Regions from separate parts of the Paenibacillus sp. AK002 genome, predicted to be linked through region 4. Evidence: predicted binding sites of a transcription regulator. Region 4 holds the regulator's gene; each other region holds the start of a gene.
The links. The regulator Rex, encoded in region 4, represses fermentation and respiration genes when NADH is low (regulators of the CRP and FNR family bind a similar motif). The targets are predictions, from matches to a motif close to TTGTGAAATATTTCACAA.

Region 1 (2,207 bases), 170 kb from region 4:
ACGATGTGTCCCCGTTTCGAATCGGCCTTTTCTTTTCTGGGCAAACGGTGGAACGGCTTGATTATTCAAACGCTGATGAGCGGACCTAAGCGCTTTAAGGATATTTCGAATTTGATTCCGTCCATGAGCGATAAAATGCTCTCCGAGCGGATGAAGGATTTGGAATGCGAAGGCATACTGATTCGTCATGTCTATCCGGAAACTCCGGTACGTATTGAATATGAACTGACTGAAAAAGGCAAAGCACTGCGTCCGGTGATGGAGCAAATTTCATCCTGGGCAGAACAATGGGTCGACAGATGAGTCATCTTAAGACTCCCGTTGACGATTAAACCCTGGCATGAGATATCCTCATTTCAGGGTTTTTTTTCTAACCAGAATGGCTGATTTTTCGTTTCGTCCTGCAAAAATATCCGGACATGCACCAAGCTGACGCACCTTCTATATGATGTAATAATCCAGGCGGCATATCAAGGAGGCGAGCCCATGATCAAGCGAACGAATATCTCCCGGTTCCATTATGGACAAGAGGACATCTCAGAGCTTGAAAACGCTTCATTACAAGTGCTTCATATATTTGAGAAAACCAAGCGGGTGCTGAGCCAGTATGTACCGGAATCACTGTGGTCGGCCGTGTGTGGAACAAGCCCAGACGCTGTAGCATCCGTTAGCCAAGACGGCACCGCTCGGGTCGACATGTTCCAGAAATGGGTCAAGGCTCCCGGCGGATGGAAGTTCATTGGTTATGAAACCGAAACATTGAATTCGTCTTCCGAGCAGAATAAGGGACGGATGGGAAGATTCCTGCATATGATCATCTGGTCGCTCTACGAGAAAATCGTGATGCTGCATCCCTTCCTTGGCAGCGAAGCGTTCTTCGACGGGGAGGAGCTGGACGTGATCGCCCATTATTTTGTGCCTACGTATATTAGTGCCGTGCCTTTGGTGCAGCAAGGAAAAGCCTATAAGACCATTCAGGCCGGCATCGTACTGTACCAGGAGCATATCGAGGCGCCTGCCGTCATCATGCAGTCGGAAGGAGGCCTTTTGGAGGGGAACTGGATGACCGGGGTGAACCTGGATGCGGGGGGATTTGCCGGAATTCGTCCCTATTTAAAAGTGCCCGGCGGCGAACGAGCCTATATGGAAGCCGAAATCATATAGCAGGCCGTCTTTTTAGGATAACCTTGTTCCAATCGGACAGGGTTATTTGGTATTTTTATTTAAATTTTAAAGATCAATGTGAAATAAATCACAAAAATATATGCCTTTACACGATATAATTTACTTGTAAGCAGTGAAATACACGAGCACCAGATCACGTGTTGGGGAGGAATCAAACGATGTCCAATATAAAGAGAGAAAAGTTGGTTGTCATTGGCAACGGTATCGCAGGCATAAGCACGGTCGAGCAAATCATTAAATTGGGTGGGAAATTTGACATCACCGTCATTGGACAGGAGCCTCACCCGAACTACAATCGCATTATGCTGTCCTATGTGCTGGAAGGCAGTAAAACCTTGGACGACATCGTATTGAATGACTGGAAATGGTACGAGGACAATCAGATCACCCTGCATACGGGTGTGACCGTCACCGCCATCGACGGGGAGCGCAAGGTTGTAACGGCCGATAACGGATTGACGGTTCCTTATGACAAAGTGATTATAGCTACAGGTTCGAAGCCTTTTATATTGCCTGTACCGGGCAGTGACAAAGAGGGAGTTATCGGATTTCGAAACATCGCCGACTGCACGCAGATGCTTCAAGCCGCCAAGGCATACAAGAAAGCGGCCGTCATCGGAGGAGGGCTGCTGGGTCTGGAAGCTGCGAAGGGATTGGTCAGCCTGGGCATGGAGGTGACGGTGGTTCATCTCATGCAGGATTTGATGGAGAGCCAGCTGGATTCCATGGCATCGGGGATGCTGCAAAGGGAGCTGGAGCGGCAGGGGATCCGGTTCTTATTAGGCAAACAAACCACGGAAATCATGGGCGATGAGAGAGTCACGGGGCTGCGGTTCAAAGATGGAGATGAGCTTGAAGCGGAACTCGTGGTCATGGCCGTGGGTATCAGAGCGAACGTTGAAGCCGCCCACGCGAGCGGTATCGAAGTGAACCGGGGAATCGTAGTCAACGATTATCTTCAGACCTCCTGGCCGGATGTGTATGCGGTTGGCGAATGCTGCGAGCATCGGGGGGCATGCTAC
Region 2 (2,207 bases), 3.0 Mb from region 4:
GCTCCAACCACCTTCATATTGCGCGAAGGACCGTTGCCGGAAGGGCCCTGCTCTTCTTGAATGGCCCAGCCGGCCTCTTGGCACACTTCGGATACCCGGGTCAGCGGCAGGTACGAATCCCGCCAGGTATCGGATGCTTGGCCGATCGGCATGTATTCAATAAAGCGGACATGAAGGGGACGATCAAGCGTCAGGGCGATAAAGTCGCGAATCTCGTCCTCATTGAAGCCCTTCATTAACACCATGTTCAGCTTGATCGGATTCAGGCCGGCTTCATAAGCGGCTTCAATGCCTTCCAGCACTTTATGCACCCGGCCGCCGCGCGTGATGCGAGCGTAACGCTCTTCCTGGAGCGAATCCAGGCTGATGTTGATGCGGGTGAGTCCCGCTTCCTTCAGCAGGCGGGCCTTGGATGGGAGCATGATCCCGTTGGTGGTGAGGGATATATCTTGAACTCCTTCAATGGAAGCAATCTTATGGACCAAGGTTTCCAGATCCTTGCGCACAAGCGGCTCGCCGCCGGTAAGGCGTACTTTGGAGACGCCCATGGGGGCCAGAACGCGCATGATCGCGGCGATCTCTTCATAGCTCATTATTTGATCGTGAGGTTGGAATTCCATCCCTTCTTCCGGCATACAATATACACAACGAAGATTGCACCGATCCGTCACCGAGATTCGAATATAATCATGGACACGACCGAAGGAATCTTTAAGCGGTTCGATCATGGAAATCCCCCTTTTACTAGCGTGCATGGTCACATTGTAGCCATTCCCCGAACAGGAGTCAATGCGTTGTAAGGGTCATGTCAGCCGGACAAGCCGCACGGATAAGTTCAAGGATTTGTGAGAAGTATCACAGAAAACGCTTTCTAAATCCTGTATATTGAACCTGTGGACCAAAGCTTTCTCCCCTTGAAAGCGAGTAGTGACATTCTAGATTTCCGAAAGTTTCCTGATTTTTCCGAAATTTTCGGAAATCATTTCAAACTGCTTTCATTAGACGTTCATCTAAGATATACTGTCAAGGATATCACATCCAACAAGAAAGGTTACCAATAGGAGGTTCGATATGGCGATATCACCTGTTCAAACTTTGGAGGTGCCTGACGTCTGTCACAGGTGGCTTGAAAACCGGGGGACGGTATACGAGCTGCTGATTGATTTTTTGGGCAATTGGCCCAGCTTGTCTATGATTGCGGAATGGAGCCGCGGGAGCGGAATTAGCAAGGCTGCGGAGTGTTCGAAGGCCGGTACGGACCTGATGAAATATTTATGCGGACGCTCGCCTGAGGAATTGGTTCGGATTTGCGAATATGAGGGGGCGGAATACCGTCGGCTGCTTCAGCAGTCCAAACCTCGCCAGGCCGCGGAATCCCATTATACGAAGGATGGATGCGCTCAGGATTTGGCCGAGTGTTATGCATCCGCCGGTGTTGCCTTTAATAAACTGCATGGCGAAGCGGACGATCATATAGCCATTGAACTGGAATTTATGACGCTGCTTCATGACCGTATGCTGAACAATACGTATTGTGAAGATAGCATGTTGCAATTAATGGAGGTACAAGAGAAATTTCTGAAGGAGCATCTGTTGTCATGGGTGCCATCCCTCTGCAAGGATCTGAAGGGGTCCACGCAAAGCCCGCTATACCGGTCGTTATTCAGCCTGTTGGAGGAATTCCTCGCGCAGGATCTGAACATGCTGAAGACCTGGAAGCATTCCAAGGAAGCCATGCTGGTGCATTAGCGCCAGAATCATATCATCATCACCAAACACAAACAACGCCCCGGCCTCCTTGTATTAGGAAGGCCGGGGCGTTTGCGTTTGGTGTTCTAATTAATCCTCGATTCTTTTCTTGCTGAACTTCATCAGGAACTCGTATACGATCGGTACAACCACGAGCGTCAGCAGCGTGGAACTGATCAAGCCGCCGATAACCGTGATGCCGAGTCCTTTCGAGATAATGCCTGCGCTGCTCTCCCAGCCGAATACGAGAGGCAGGAGCGCGCCGATGGTTGCCAGTGCCGTCATCAGAATCGGACGAAGTCGGGTAGCGCCGGCTTCGAGCAGTGCTTCGCGAGTGCTCATTCCTTCGCGTTCCATATGGATCACGCGGTCGATCAACACGATCGCGTTCGTCACAACGATACCGATCAGCATGAGCACGCCCATCAGTGCAGACACGTTCAGTGTTTCGCCCGTGA
Region 3 (2,207 bases), 160 kb from region 4:
TGAAGGCCTCCGGCAGCTTCTCCGACCACAGTACCGTCAAGTTCGGTTCCGGCGCAGGTCCCAGATTGTACAGGGTGTGCAGGAAACGGAAGCTGTTCTTCGTTACCCTCGTTTCACCGTTCAACGACATGCCGCCGATGGATTCGGTCACCCACGTCGGATCGCCGCTGAACAGCTCGTTGTAATCCGGCGTACGCAGGAACTTCACGATCCGCAGCTTCATGACAAAATGGTCCACCAGCTCCTGGGCCGTCTCTTCCGTCAGCACGCCTTCGGCCAAATCCCGCTGGATATAAATATCAAGGAAAGAGGATACCCGGCCAAGCGACATGGCAGCCCCGTTTTGCTCCTTGATCGCGGCCAAATAACCGAAATACAGCCATTGGAATGCTTCCTTTGCCGTATTCGCCGGTTTGGAAATGTCAAAGCCGTGCATGCCGGCCATTTCTTTCAGTTCCTTGAGGGCGCGCATTTGTTCGGACAGCTCTTCCCGCAGACGGATCACCGGCTCGTCCATGGCGTCCACTTCAAGCTCGCCGAGTTCTCTCAGTTTGTCCTGGATCAGCGCGTCCACCCCGTATAACGATACTCTGCGGTAGTCGCCGATGATGCGGCCGCGGCCGTATGCATCGGGAAGACCCGTAATAATCCCGGCCTTGCGCGCTGCTCTCATCTCCGGAGTATAGGCATCAAATACGCCCTGGTTATGCGTTTTGCGGATGCCGTTGAAGATATCCACTACCGCCTGCGGCATTTCGAAGCCGTATGCGTTGCACGCATCAATCATCATCCGGATGCCCCCGAAAGGCTGAATCGAGCGTTTGAACGGCTCATCGGTCTGCACGCCGACGATCTGTTCTTTATCTTTATCCAAGTAGCCAGGCTGGTGGGAGGTGATGGTGGAAGGCGTATGGACATCCACGTCCAAAACCCCGCCGTTATCCCGTTCCTTCTTGGTTAAATCCGATACGATATCCCACAGTGCCTTGGTGTTGTCCGTAGGTCCCGCCAAAAAATCATCAGAGCCATAATAAGGGGTAATATTCTCTGCAATAAAATCGTTAACGTCAATGCGCTTGGTCCATTTACCTGATTTAAAACCTTTCCAGCCAACTTCTTTTTCAATCACCGACATATTGAATCCCTCCTAGATTATGCTGCAGCTTGCAGGGACTGGCGGGGCCACACATTGATCTATCTCAGATCTTAAATGTGATTATTTTCACGATCAATGGCATCTCTGCCCCGCCATGTGCCTTCAAGCTTCTATATCAAAGATCTGAGATTCAGCTTTCTGCTACACCTTTATTGTAGTCCTGTTGATCCGCAGCATCTGTGATAATAATCACAAAGTTGTGGTTATCCGTGATTTTTATCACTCTGATTCCGGGCTCCCCTGGCTTCTACCACCATTTATAATGGAATTTAGGATCAGCCTTCTGCCCCTTTCCTGTTTAGAAACGTCCATAGAAGGCGTTGCGATATACTTCTGCTAGCTCTGTCACCAGCGGCAGCTTCGGATTGCTGGTCGTGCACTGATCTTCGAAAGCCCGGTCCGCCAAATGCTCGACGTTTCTCTCGAAGTCCTGAGGATCGATGCCAAGCTGCTGGAACGATTCCTCGATGCCGAGCTTGCTGTTCAGCTCGCGGATGGCGGCGATCAGGCTGTTTACGCCCTCCTCCGTCGTTCTTGCCGGCAGTCCAAGAATCCGTGCGATCTCGGCATATCTTTCATCGGCCACAAAGTGGGTGTATTTCGGCCATGCCGCGAATTTCGTTGGCTTCTTGGCATTGTAGCGAATGACGTGCGGCATCAGTATGGCATTGGTCCGTCCGTGCGCCGTATGGTACTGTCCGCCCCATTTATGCGCCAGACTGTGGTTGATGCCCAGGAACGCGTTCGCAAAGGCCATGCCTGCAAGCGTCGAAGCATTATGCATTTTCTCGCGGGCGAGTTTGTTGCCGGTCAGCGCCGATTGCTCAAGATATTGGAACACCAGCTGGATGGCTTTGATGGCAAGCCCATCCGTGTAATCGCTAGCCATCACCGATACGTAGGCTTCAATCGCATGCGTCAGGACGTCCATGCCGGTATCGGCCACCGCCGTTTTAGGCAAGGTGTACACGAATTCCGGATCGATGATCGCCACGTCCGGCGTCAGCTCATAGTCTGCCAGCGGGTATTTGGTATTTCCCTGCACTTTGTC
Region 4 (2,207 bases):
GCGCGATTTTCCGAGCGTGAAGGGATCGGTCGGGGATGCACTCTTTGTGAATACGCTCGTGAAGTCTTTGGCCGATACGGCCGTCGCTACACATGGCCGCATGCTCGTCCTGTTCACTTCGTACCGGATGCTGCGCCAGGTGCACGAGCCGCTGAAAGAAGCGCTGGCATCAAGCGACATCACGGTATTGGGACAAGGTATGGACGGAACCAGCCGTACCAAGTTAATCCGAAGATTTCAGGACAACAGCGCTTCCGTGCTGCTGGGCACCAGCTCCTTCTGGGAAGGGGTAGACATCCCGGGTGAGGCGCTGACTTGTCTAGCCATCGTCCGGCTGCCGTTCCAGCCGCCGAATCACCCCTTGGTCGAAGCCAAGAGCGAACTGCTGCAGCAGCAGAAGAAGAATCCCTTCATGAAGCTTTCGGTTCCGCAAGCGGTCATTCGTTTCAAACAGGGGTTTGGGCGTCTGGTGAGAACAGCACAAGATAAAGGGATCGTGATCGTGTACGATACCCGGGTCATTGAATCCTATTACGGGAAGTATTTCTTATATTCCTTGCCGGGGCCGAAGATGGAGCACATGCCGACAGAGGGGATCGTTCCCCGAATTTCGGAATGGCTGCAGGAAGAGGCAAGCGCGGGAAACCAAGCTGAATAAAGTGAAACCAAGCACGATCAACAAAAAAAGATGTAGTTATTAGCCTATTATTAGGGGGAGCATGCATGAAATCGGAAAAAATTTCGGAAGCCGTGGTCCGCAGATTACCTGTATACTTGCGCTATTTGAATGAGCTTCAGAAGAGGGAGGTTTCCACGGTTTCCTCCCAGGAGCTGGGACAGAAGCTGGACCTCAATCCTGCTCAAATTCGTAAGGACCTGGCGTATTTCGGTGATTTTGGACGGAAAGGGATCGGATATGATGTTTCTTATCTGATCGAGAAGATTCGCCAGATTCTGAAGCTGGACCAGAAGATCAATGTCGCATTGGTCGGGGCCGGTAATCTTGGACATGCATTATCGAATTACAATGCATTCCTGAAGGATAATATGAAGATTGTGGCGATTTTCGATTCGTATTCTCCCAAAGTTGGCATGAAAATTAACAATTTGGTCGTACAGCCGATGGAAGAGCTGGAGAAGACGGTTCATGAGCACGGCATTCGAATCGGAATTATCACCGTTCCGGATTTCGAAGCGCAGAACGTAGCGAATCAGCTTATCGCCTCAGGGATCGAGGCGATTCTGAACTTTGCGCCAACCATCCTGAAAGCCCCAGCCCATATCCGGATTCATACGGCTGATTTTACAACGGATTTGCAAAGTTTGGCCTATTATTTGGATAACGGCAAGGAGGATGCAGCACATGACAACAACGAAGTGGATGGTTAAGAACGGAACGTTTGCTGTACTGGAGGAAGACCGATCCGTGCTTCGCGGATACATGGTGGTTGAGAACGACAGGATCACGTACCTGGGCGAAGAGGAGCCCGTCGTGGAAGAGGGAACAGAGATTATCGACGGAACCCATCTGTTCTTCCTGCCTGGATTGGTGAACACGCATGGACATGCCGCCATGTCGCTTCTCCGCGGTTATGGCGACGATCTGGCGCTGCAGGTATGGCTTCAGGAAAAAATGTGGCCGATGGAAGCCAAATTCACGTCAGACGACGTATATTGGGGCACATCGCTCTCCGTGCTGGAGATGATCAAGGGCGGAACCACGACGTTTGTCGATATGTATGACCATATGGATCAGGTCGCGAAGGTTGTCCAGGACTCGGGAATGCGCGGTGTCCTGACGCGCGGCGTAATCGGTTTATGCCCGCCCGAGGTACAGCAGCAGAAGCTGGATGAGGCGGTGGCATTCGCGAAGGATTGGCATGGCAAGGCTGACGGCAGAATTACGACGATGATCTCGCCGCACGCGCCTTATACCTGCCCGCCGGATTTCATCGAAAAATTCGTTCAAGCATCCCATGACTTGAACCTGCCTTTGCATACCCATATGTCCGAAACGGAAACCGAAGTGGCTCAGAATGTTAAGGATTACGGACTTCGCCCCGTTGCCCATTTGGAGAAGCTGGGCATGTTCTCCCGTCCTACGCTTCTTGCGCATGCCGTTCATCTGACCGATGAAGAAATCGAAGTCTTGGCCAAGCATCAAGTAGCCGTATCGCATAATCCCGGAAGCAATTTGAAGCTTGCCA

Region 1: a site for Rex is predicted at 1,241-1,258, ahead of nirB (nitrite reductase large subunit NirB). Genes of this name have one in related genera too.
Region 2: a site for Rex is predicted at 844-861, ahead of M1D70_RS29405 (TorD/DmsD family molecular chaperone). Genes of this name have one in related genera too.
Region 3: a site for Rex is predicted at 1,211-1,228, ahead of pflB (formate C-acetyltransferase). Genes of this name have one in related genera too.

What each region holds. Positions count from the first base shown of each region.
Region 1 covers NZ_CP096377.1:2,416,239-2,418,445, forward strand. The annotation lists gene M1D70_RS10580 (winged helix-turn-helix transcriptional regulator) at 1-303, shown strand, start outside; gene M1D70_RS10585 (hypothetical protein) at 487-1,164, shown strand; gene nirB (nitrite reductase large subunit NirB) at 1,344-2,207, shown strand, end outside.
Region 2 covers NZ_CP096377.1:6,504,799-6,507,005, reverse strand. The annotation lists gene moaA (GTP 3',8-cyclase MoaA) at 1-728, opposite strand, end outside; gene M1D70_RS29405 (TorD/DmsD family molecular chaperone) at 1,072-1,749, shown strand; gene M1D70_RS29400 (efflux RND transporter permease subunit) at 1,840-2,207, opposite strand, start outside.
Region 3 covers NZ_CP096377.1:2,424,613-2,426,819, reverse strand. The annotation lists gene pflB (formate C-acetyltransferase) at 1-1,135, opposite strand, end outside; gene adhE (bifunctional acetaldehyde-CoA/alcohol dehydrogenase) at 1,455-2,207, opposite strand, start outside.
Region 4 covers NZ_CP096377.1:2,589,047-2,591,253, forward strand. The annotation lists gene dinG (ATP-dependent DNA helicase DinG) at 1-658, shown strand, start outside; gene M1D70_RS11505 (redox-sensing transcriptional repressor Rex) at 724-1,389, shown strand; gene M1D70_RS11510 (amidohydrolase family protein) at 1,364-2,207, shown strand, end outside.